DNA from 3 places in the Streptomyces roseochromogenus subsp. oscitans DS 12.976 genome. Region 2 is predicted to be linked to each of the others. Evidence: predicted binding sites of a transcription regulator. Region 2 holds the regulator's gene; each other region holds the start of a gene.
The links. Region 2 encodes HrcA, which represses chaperone genes, less so after heat shock. Its sites were predicted from a motif close to TTNGCACTCNGNNNNNCNGAGTGCNAA; they were not measured.

Region 1: groL (chaperonin GroEL) is a predicted target of HrcA. The motif match lies at 1,536-1,562, and genes of this name have one in related genera.
Region 3: groES (co-chaperone GroES) is a predicted target of HrcA. The motif match lies at 1,950-1,976, and genes of this name have one in related genera.

Annotation. Positions count from the first base shown of each region.
Region 1 is NZ_CM002285.1:5,153,075-5,156,347, forward strand. Features, by position in the region: gene thrC (threonine synthase) at 1-340, shown strand, start outside; gene M878_RS71985 (MoaD/ThiS family protein) at 450-725, shown strand; gene M878_RS71990 (cold-shock protein) at 1,158-1,364, shown strand; gene groL (chaperonin GroEL) at 1,725-3,273, shown strand, end outside.
Region 2 is NZ_CM002285.1:6,589,116-6,592,388, forward strand. Features, by position in the region: gene M878_RS78260 (DUF3097 domain-containing protein) at 1-56, opposite strand, end outside; gene M878_RS78265 (MBL fold metallo-hydrolase) at 91-813, opposite strand; gene hrcA (heat-inducible transcriptional repressor HrcA) at 984-2,000, shown strand; gene dnaJ (molecular chaperone DnaJ) at 2,001-3,137, shown strand.
Region 3 is NZ_CM002285.1:3,663,943-3,667,215, forward strand. Features, by position in the region: gene groL (chaperonin GroEL) at 1-1,370, opposite strand, end outside; gene groES (co-chaperone GroES) at 1,495-1,803, opposite strand; gene M878_RS65530 (polysaccharide deacetylase family protein) at 2,144-2,944, opposite strand; partial or broken gene M878_RS65535 (polysaccharide deacetylase family protein) at 3,010-3,273, opposite strand, start outside.

The DNA.
Region 1 (3,273 bases), 1.4 Mb from region 2:
CGCCAAGTCCCTCGCCATCGGCAACCCGGCCGACGGCCCCTACGTCCTCGACATCGCGCGCCGCACCGGCGGTGCCGTGGAGGACGTGACGGACGAGGAAGTCGTCGACGCCATCAAACTGCTGGCCCGCACCGAGGGCATCTTCGCGGAGACGGCGGGCGGTGTGACCGTGGGCGTCACCCGCAAGCTGATCAAGGACGGCGTCCTGGACCCGACGAAGACCACGGTGGTTCTCAACACCGGTGACGGGCTGAAGACGCTGGACGCGGTGGCTGGTACAGGGCTGACCGCGACCATTCGTCCCAGCCTTGATTCGTTCCGCGAGGCCGGCCTCGCGTAACTGAGTTCGTCTGCGGGCCGGTGGGGGCTGGTCGTGCCCACGCGGCGGTAGCCGTACATCAAATACAGCCCCGCGCCCCTGGGGCGTCACCCTGACCGGAGGTTTCATCGTGAGCGTGACCGTTCGCATCCCGACCATCCTGCGCACCTACACCGGTGGGCAGGCCGAAGTGGCCGCCGAAGGCGCCACCCTCGCCGAGGTCATCGAGGACCTGGAGAAGAACCACACCGGGATCGCCGCCCGCGTCCTGGACGACCAGGGCAAGCTGCGCCGTTTCGTGAACGTCTACGTCAACGACGACGACGTCCGCTTCGAGCAGGGCCTTCAGACCGCCACCCCGGACGGCGCGGGTGTCTCCATCATCCCGGCGGTCGCCGGCGGCTGATCGTTACCTTGGGTAACTTCAGTTACCCATTGTTCATTGAATTGCCTCCTCCGTGAGAGAAGCGGAGGGGGCGATTCTGCGTGATTGAGCGCGGTACAGTTGGGGAACCTGGTCGCGGCCTTCGGGTCGCGAGCCCTGGATTCGTGCCGCACGCCCGACAAGAAGCAGCCAAAGTACGCGGGTTTTATGCGGCTTTTGTGGCCTTTGTGTGGCCCGACTTGCCCCGAAGTCGGGCGAATTCTCACCACATTCCGGACCGTTCCCGTCCAGAATTCTCGTCCGATTGACCTGTTGCAGACGGCAGTTGGACAGATACATTCAGCCGCGGTCGACGCGTTCCGGCGCACGCCCCCGACCGATTTGGGGGGTGAGGTCTGACCCGGGTCCGCGAAGTGTGGATCTGTGCAAGGGCCAGTAATAGGGGAGTTAGGCATGGCTCAGGGCACCGTCAAGTGGTTCAACGCGGAGAAGGGGTACGGCTTCATCGCGGTCGACGGTGGTGCGGATGTTTTCGTCCACTACAGTGCGATCCAGATGGACGGTTACCGCACCCTGGAAGAGGGACAGCGGGTCGACTTCGAGATCTCGCAGGGTCAGAAGGGCCCGCAGGCGGACATGGTCAAGCTGGCGACCAGCTGAAGCACGCGTCGGCTGACAGCGACGTTCTTCTGCTCATCTTCGAAGGGCCCGTACCTCCTGGGGTGCGGGCCCTTCGTCATGCCCGGCGCGCCCCCTGTTCATGCCCGGCGTTCATGCCCGGCGCCCCCCGTTCGCGCGCGGCTGAGCGAGGCCCCCGGCAGGCGCGAGGCGCTTGCACTCGGGCATGCCGAGTGCTAATCATTGGCGTTAGCACTCTGAAGGTGAGAGTGACAAAGAAGGACCGGGTCGGTGAGGTCCGCGGGCCACGTGGGGCAGGGAACCACAGGCCGGCGAACCGTCCGTCGCGGGCGCGGGCGCGGTCCGAAGGAATCACCCCCAGTCCTGGAGGGACCACTTCACATGGCCAAGATCATCGCGTTCGACGAGGAGGCGCGGCGCGGCCTCGAGCGCGGCATGAACCAGCTCGCGGACGCCGTCAAGGTGACGCTCGGCCCCAAGGGTCGCAACGTCGTCCTCGAGAAGAAGTGGGGCGCCCCCACGATCACCAACGATGGTGTCTCCATCGCCAAGGAGATCGAGCTCGAGGACCCGTACGAGAAGATCGGCGCCGAGCTGGTCAAGGAAGTCGCGAAGAAGACCGACGACGTAGCCGGTGACGGCACGACGACCGCGACCGTCCTGGCCCAGGCCCTGGTCAAGGAAGGCCTGCGCAACGTCGCCGCCGGCGCCAACCCGATGGCCCTCAAGCGCGGTATCGAGAAGGCCGTGGAGGCCGTCTCCGCCGCCCTGCTGGAGCAGGCGAAGGACGTCGAGACCAAGGAGCAGATCGCCTCCACCGCGTCCATCTCCGCCGCCGACACCCAGATCGGCGAGCTGATCGCCGAGGCCATGGACAAGGTCGGCAAGGAAGGCGTCATCACCGTCGAGGAGAGCAACACCTTCGGTCTGGAGCTTGAGCTCACCGAGGGCATGCGCTTCGACAAGGGCTACATCTCCGCCTACTTCGCGACCGACATGGAGCGCATGGAGGCGGCGCTGGAGGACCCGTACATCCTCATCGCCAACTCCAAGATCTCCTCGGTCAAGGACCTGCTCCCGCTGCTGGAGAAGGTCATGCAGTCGGGCAAGCCGCTGCTGATCATCGCCGAGGACGTCGAGGGCGAGGCCCTGTCGACCCTGGTCGTCAACAAGATCCGCGGCACCTTCAAGTCCGTCGCCGTCAAGGCCCCGGGCTTCGGCGACCGCCGCAAGGCCATGCTCGGCGACATCGCCATCCTCACGGGCGGCGAGGTCATCTCCGAGGAGGTCGGCCTCAAGCTGGAGAACGCGACCCTGGACCTCCTGGGCCGCGCCCGCAAGGTCGTCATCACCAAGGACGAGACCACCATCGTCGACGGCGCCGGCTCCTCGGAGCAGGTGGGCGGCCGGGTCAACCAGATCCGCGCCGAGATCGAGAACAGCGACTCGGACTACGACCGCGAGAAGCTGCAGGAGCGCCTGGCGAAGCTCGCCGGCGGTGTCGCGGTCATCAAGGCCGGTGCCGCCACCGAGGTGGAGCTCAAGGAGCGCAAGCACCGCATCGAGGACGCCGTGCGCAACGCCAAGGCGGCCGTCGAGGAGGGCATCGTCGCCGGTGGTGGCGTGGCCCTGCTGCAGGCCTCCTCGGTCTTCGAGAAGCTGGACCTGGAGGGTGACGAGGCGACCGGCGCCAACGCCGTGAAGCTCGCCCTGGAGGCCCCGCTGAAGCAGATCGCCGTCAACGGTGGTCTTGAGGGTGGCGTCGTCGTGGAGAAGGTGCGCAACCTGGCCGTCGGCCACGGTCTGAACGCCGCCACGGGCGAATACGTCGACATGATCGCCGAGGGCATCATCGACCCGGCGAAGGTGACCCGTTCCGCCCTGCAGAACGCCGCCTCCATCGCCGCGCTGTTCCTCACCACCGAGGCCG
Region 2 (3,273 bases):
GGCGTGGGCTTCGGCCTCTTCCACGGTGGAGTCAGATCGGCGGAGTACTGGCGCATTCGGATGACGATAGGAGAAGCCTCACGTCGGCGCTCACGACACGCCGAAGCGCGTTGCCAGCTCGTCGCGTTGACGTCGTACGAACGCCGCGTCCACCACCGCTCCGTGACCGGGTACGTACAGCGCGTCCTCGCCGCCCAGGGACAGCAGCCGGTCCAGGGCGTCCGGCCAGCGGGACGGGACCGCGTCCGGACCCGCCTGGGGCTCGCCGGACTGCTCGACCAGGTCGCCGCAGAAGACCACCTCCGGGGAGCCGGGGATCAGCACCGCGAGATCGTGGGCCGTGTGTCCCGGACCCACGTTCGCCAGCAGCGCCTGGCGGCCCGCGCCCAGGTCCAGCGTCCACTCGCCGGAGACCAGATGGCCGGGCGGCACCAGCGCGTCCACCGCCTCGTCGGCGTCGGCCACCGGGAGCCCGTTGCGCACGGCGTCCAAGCGCAGTTCCGCGCGCTCGTAGGCGAAGACCGCGTCGACGCCCACGGCCGCGTAGATCTCCGTCCCCGCGAACGCCGCCGCCCCGAGGACATGGTCGAAGTGGGGATGCGTCAGCGCGAGATGGGTCACACGGCCGTCGGCCAGTTCCTCGGCCTGTGCCCGCAGCCGCGCGCCCTCGGCCAGGCTGGATCCGGCGTCCACCATCAGCGCCGTACCCTCCCCGAGGACCAGCCCGACCGTGCAGTCACAGCCGGGGAGGCGGCGGCGTCCGACGCCGGCGGCCAGCCGTTCCCACCCCAGCTCTTCCCAAGTCACCGTCATACCGCGACGCTAGCTGCACAAGCCGCCGCGACCGCACGACCTTGCCCCGGGTGTACCCGACAGCCGTACACTGGGCCCCAGAACGCTGGCACTCGCATGCGAAGAGTGCCAAGCGGACGGACGGCGGGACGGACGGGACAGAGGGGACGACGTGCTGGAGGTGCGCGCGAATGCTGAGTGAACGCAGGCTTCAGGTGCTGCGCGCCATCGTCCAGGACTACGTCGGCACCGAGGAGCCGGTCGGGTCGAAGGCCCTGACCGAGCGGCACAACCTCGGGGTCTCCCCGGCCACCGTCCGCAACGACATGGCGGCCCTGGAGGACGAGGGGTTCATCGCCCAGCCGCACACCAGTGCCGGGCGCATCCCCACCGACAAGGGCTACCGGCTGTTCGTGGACAAGCTGGCGGGCGTCAAGCCGATGACCGCGCCCGAGCGGCGGGCGATCCAGAACTTCCTGGAGGGCGCCGTCGATCTCGACGACGTGGTGGCGCGGACCGTGCGGCTGCTCGCGCAGCTCACCCGGCAGGTCGCCGTCGTGCAGTATCCGTCCCTGACCCGGTCCACCGTGCGGCATGTGGAGCTGCTCTCGCTCGCCCCGGCGCGCGTGATGCTCGTGCTGATCACGGACACCGGCCGGGTCGAGCAGCGGATGGTCGACTGCCCGGCGCCGTTCGGCGAGTCCTCCCTCGCCGATCTGCGCGCGCGGCTGAACAGCCGGGTCGCGGGTCGCCGGTTCACGGATGTGCCGCGGCTGGTCGAGGACCTGCCGGACGCCTTCGAGCCGGAGGACCGCGGTACGGTCTCGGCGGTGCTCTCCACCCTTCTGGAGACACTCGTCGAGGAGAACGAGGAGCGGCTGATGATCGGCGGCACCGCCAATCTCACCCGCTTCGGACATGATTTTCCCCTCATGATCCGGCCCGTCCTGGAGGCCCTGGAGGAGCATGTCGTGCTTCTCAAGCTCCTTGGCGAGGCGAAGGATCCGGGCGTGATGGTGCGCATCGGGCACGAGAACGCCCATGAGGGACTCAACTCCACCTCCGTGGTGTCGGTCGGTTACGGTTCGGGCGGCGAGGCGGTTGCCAAGCTCGGCGTGGTCGGACCGACCCGCATGGACTACCCGGGAACGATGGGAGCGGTACGCGCAGTGGCACGGTACGTCGGACAGATCCTGGCGGAGTCGTAAGTGGCCACGGACTACTACGCCGTTCTCGGCGTGCGCCGCGACGCGTCGCAGGATGAGATCAAGAAGGCGTTCCGCCGGCTCGCGCGCGAGCTGCACCCGGACGTCAACCCCGACCCGAAGACCCAGGAGCGGTTCAAGGAGATCAACGCCGCTTACGAGGTGCTGTCGGACCCGCAGAAGAAGCAGGTCTACGACCTCGGCGGCGACCCGCTCTCGCAGGCGGGCGGCGCCGGCGCGGGCGGCTTCGGGGCCGGTGGCTTCGGCAACTTCTCCGACATCATGGACGCGTTCTTCGGTACGGCGTCGCAGCGCGGCCCGCGCTCGCGCACCCGGCGCGGCCAGGACGCGATGATCCGCATCGAGGTCGAGCTGGACGAGGCGGCCTTCGGGACGACCAAGGACATCCAGGTCGACACCGCGGTTGTCTGCAACACCTGTAACGGCGAGGGCGCGGCGCCCGGTACGACCGCTCAGACGTGTGACATGTGCCGCGGCCGCGGTGAGGTCTCGCAGGTCACCCGGTCCTTCCTGGGCCAGGTCATGACCTCGCGGCCCTGCCCCCAGTGCCAGGGCTTCGGCACGGTCGTGCCGACGCCGTGCCCGGAGTGCGCCGGCGACGGCCGCGTCCGCTCCCGCCGCACGCTCACCGTGAAGATCCCGGCCGGTGTCGACAACGGCACGCGGATCCAGCTCGCCGGTGAGGGCGAGGTCGGCCCCGGTGGCGGTCCGGCCGGTGACCTGTACGTCGAGATCCACGAGCTGCCGCACCCGACCTTCCAGCGGCGCGGCGACGATCTGCACTGCACGGTGACGATCCCGATGACGGCGGCGGCCCTCGGCACCAAGGTGCCGCTGGAGACGCTGGACGGCATGGAGGAGGTCGACATCCGGCCCGGCACCCAGTCCGGCCAGTCGATCCCGCTGCACAACCGGGGTGTCACGCATCTGCGCGGCGGCGGCCGGGGTGACCTGATCGTGCATGTCGAGGTCACGACGCCGACCAAGCTGGATCCCGAGCAGGAGCGGCTGCTGCGCGAGCTGGCCAAGCTGCGGGGCGAGGAGCGGCCGCAGGGGCAGTTCCAGCCGGGGCAGCAGGGTCTGTTCTCGCGGTTGAAGGATGCTTTCAACGGTCGCTGACGCGTGCTGCGGTCGGCCTGGCCGGGGTTCCGGGGGTTGGCCCCCGGGCAGGCACAGTCAGCCGGGGCAGCAGGGTCTGTTCTCGCGGTTGAAGGATGCTTTCAACGGTCGCTGACGCGCGCTGCGGTCGGCCTGG
Region 3 (3,273 bases), 2.9 Mb from region 2:
TTCTCGCCGATCCAGCGCAGCGGCTCGACGACCGCCTTGCGGACCACGGAGACACCGGTGGCCTCGTCGCCGGTCTTGTCGAGGTTGCCCTCGAGGACCTTGGAGGCGTGGACCAGCGCGGCGCCACCACCGGAGACGATGCCCTCCTCGACCGCGGCGCGGGTCGCGGAGATGGCGTCCTCCAGACGGTGCTTCTTCTCCTTCAGCTCCACCTCGGTGGCGGCGCCGACCTTGATCACGCACACGCCGCCGGCCAGCTTCGCGAGGCGCTCCTGGAGCTTCTCGCGGTCCCAGTCGGAGTCGGTGTTCTCGATCTCGGCCTTGATCTGCGCGACGCGGCCGTGCACGTCCTCGGACTTGCCGGCTCCGTCGACGAGGGTGGTGTCGTCCTTGGTGACCGTCACGCGGCGGGCGGAGCCCAGCACGTCCAGGCCGGCCTGGTCGAGCTTGAGGCCGACCTCCTCGGAGATGACCGTGGCGCCGGTGAGGATCGCCATGTCCTGCAGCATCGCCTTGCGGCGGTCGCCGAAGCCGGGGGCCTTCACCGCGACGGCGTTGAAGGTGCCGCGGATCTTGTTGACGACCAGGGTCGACAGGGCCTCGCCCTCGACGTCCTCGGCGATGATCAGCAGCGGCTTGGAGGAGCCGGCCTGGATGACCTTCTCCAGCAGCGGCAGCATGTCCTGGATGGAGGAGATCTTGCCCTGGTTGATGAGGATGTACGGGTCCTCCAGGACGGCCTCCATGCGCTCCTGGTCCGTCACGAAGTACGGCGACAGGTAGCCCTTGTCGAAGGCCATGCCCTCGGTGAAGTCCAGCTCCAGACCGAAGGTGTTGGACTCCTCGACGGTGATGACACCGTCCTTGCCCACCTTGTCCATCGCCTCGGCGATCAGCTCGCCGACCTGCTGGTCCTGGGCGGACAGCGCGGCGACGGCGGCGATGTCGGACTTCTCGTCGATCGGACGGGCCGTGGCGAGCAGCTCGTCGGAGACGGCCTTGACGGCGGCGTCGATGCCCTTCTTCAGGGCGGCCGGGGAGGCACCGGCGGCGACGTTCTTCAGACCCTCGCGGACCAGCGCCTGGGCGAGCACGGTGGCGGTGGTGGTGCCGTCACCCGCGATGTCGTTGGTCTTGGTCGCCACCTCCTTCACCAGCTGGGCACCAAGGTTCTCGTACGGGTCCTCGATCTCGACCTCGCGGGCGATCGTGACACCGTCGTTGGTGATGGTGGGGGCGCCGAACTTCTTGTCGATGACGACGTTGCGGCCCTTGGGGCCGATCGTCACCTTCACCGTGTCGGCCAGCTTGTTGACGCCGCGCTCGAGGGCGCGACGGGCGTCCTCGTCGAACTTCAGGATCTTCGCCATGACAGCGGGAGCCCTCTCGGAAATCTATGGGTGGAAAGACAACTGCGCCCCGGGCGCCCGGCTTCGTTATCGGTCGCGGGGGCCAGGGGCGCAGCTCAGGAGCAAAAGAGTCTGCTCGAGGTGATTACTTCTCGATGATCGCGAGCACGTCGCGAGCCGAGAGGACGAGGTACTCCTCGTTGTTGTACTTCACCTCGGTGCCGCCGTACTTGCTGTACAGGACGACGTCGCCGACCTTGACGTCGAGCGGAAGGCGCTCGCCGTTCTCGAACCGGCCCGGGCCCACAGCGAGGACGGCGCCCTCCTGGGGCTTCTCCTTCGCGGTGTCCGGGATGACCAGGCCAGAGGCCGTGGTCTGCTCGGCGTCCAGCGGCTGGACCACGATGCGGTCCTCAAGCGGCTTGATGGCAACCTTGGAGCTGGCGGTCGTCACGATCCGACCTCCCCCTTCGGAGATCTCACGGGGTTAACTGTCTGAGGTGGCGACCAGGTCGATCCGTCGTCGCGGGTGCCGGACCTGCCCGTCGCTTTTTTGGCACTCTCACTTGGGGAGTGCCAGAGCCGAGACTATGACCGCGATTAGCACTCGGTCAAGCGGAGTGCCAATGCCGTGCGGCGCGTCGGCGGAATCTCCTCCGCGCCGGGTTCCTGGTGGGCCGGTGTCGCCCCACCGTCCCGGGGGCTGGCGCCCCCAGACCCCGCTTCGGCCTGAACGGCCTCGTCCTCAAACGCCGGACGGGCTGTTTTTCGCCGGCCGGCGCCGGAAAAGTGCTCTACAGGTAGTCCTCCAGCCGCCCCACCGTCAGCCCCCGCTGCTGCACCCTCCGCAGCACCCCGGTCGTGCGCTCCCGCAAGGACACTCCCGTCGTCTCGTCCGGGCCGACCAGGATGATGTCGCCGGGGCGCAGGTGGTGTTTGCCGTGGATGTAGACGACGTCGGTCGGGGTCATCGCGGCGCGCCACAGGACGACGGCGGAGATGCCGCAGTCGGCCGCCGCGCGCAGGGTGGTGGTGTCGTACGAGGCGTACGGCGGGCGGAAGAGACGGGCGCGTACGCCGAGGCGGGATCTGAGCCTGCTCTGCTGGCCGCAGATCTCGGCACGCTGGGCGGCGTACGGCAGTCCGGCCAGCGCGCGATGGTCGAGGGTGTGGTTCTGGATGCCGGCGCCCAGCTGGTGCAGGCGGGCGAAGTGGCCGTAGCCGGGGCCCATGGCGCTGTCGGTGAGGAACATGCTGACCGGCAGCCGGAGTTCGCGGACCATGTCGACGAACCCGGGGTCCTTCTCGGCGCCGTCGTCGTAGGTGAGGAAGACGACCCGGTCGCGGGTGGGGATGTGGTCGACGACGCGGGGCAGGGCACGGCCGCCGGTCTGCGGGGCGAGGGCCAGGGCGCGGGCGGCGGGGCGCGGCGGGCGGGCGAGGGGCTCGGTCAGGCCCCAGCGGCGGTAGCTCTGGTCGGGGGCGGGGCCGTGCGGGCGTACGCCCTCGGCGGCCTTCTTGCCGAGGCGTTCGATGGGGTCGACGGACTGGGCGCAGCCGGCGAGGAGGAGGGCCGAGGCGAGGAGCGCGCTCAGGGACCGGTACGGGCGCCGCCCGCGGCCGGTCCTCGCGCGCTCCGCCCGCGGGCTCCCCCCCGGCCTCACAGGTAGTCCTCCAGGCGGGCCACGGCGTAGCCCTCGCGCGTGATCTTGTTCAGGAAGCGGCGCATGTCGTCGATCATCGTGCCGTTCCAGTCGGAGCGGCCGCGGAAGTGGGTGAGAACGATGTCGCCGCGGCGCATCTTCTGGTCGTCCTCGCGGTACTCCCAGTGGTCGACGAAGACCTCCTCGTTCCAGATCGGCGCGTACTTGATGCCACAGGACCTGGCGGCGCGCAGGGTGTCCTGGTTGTAGTTGCCGTAGGG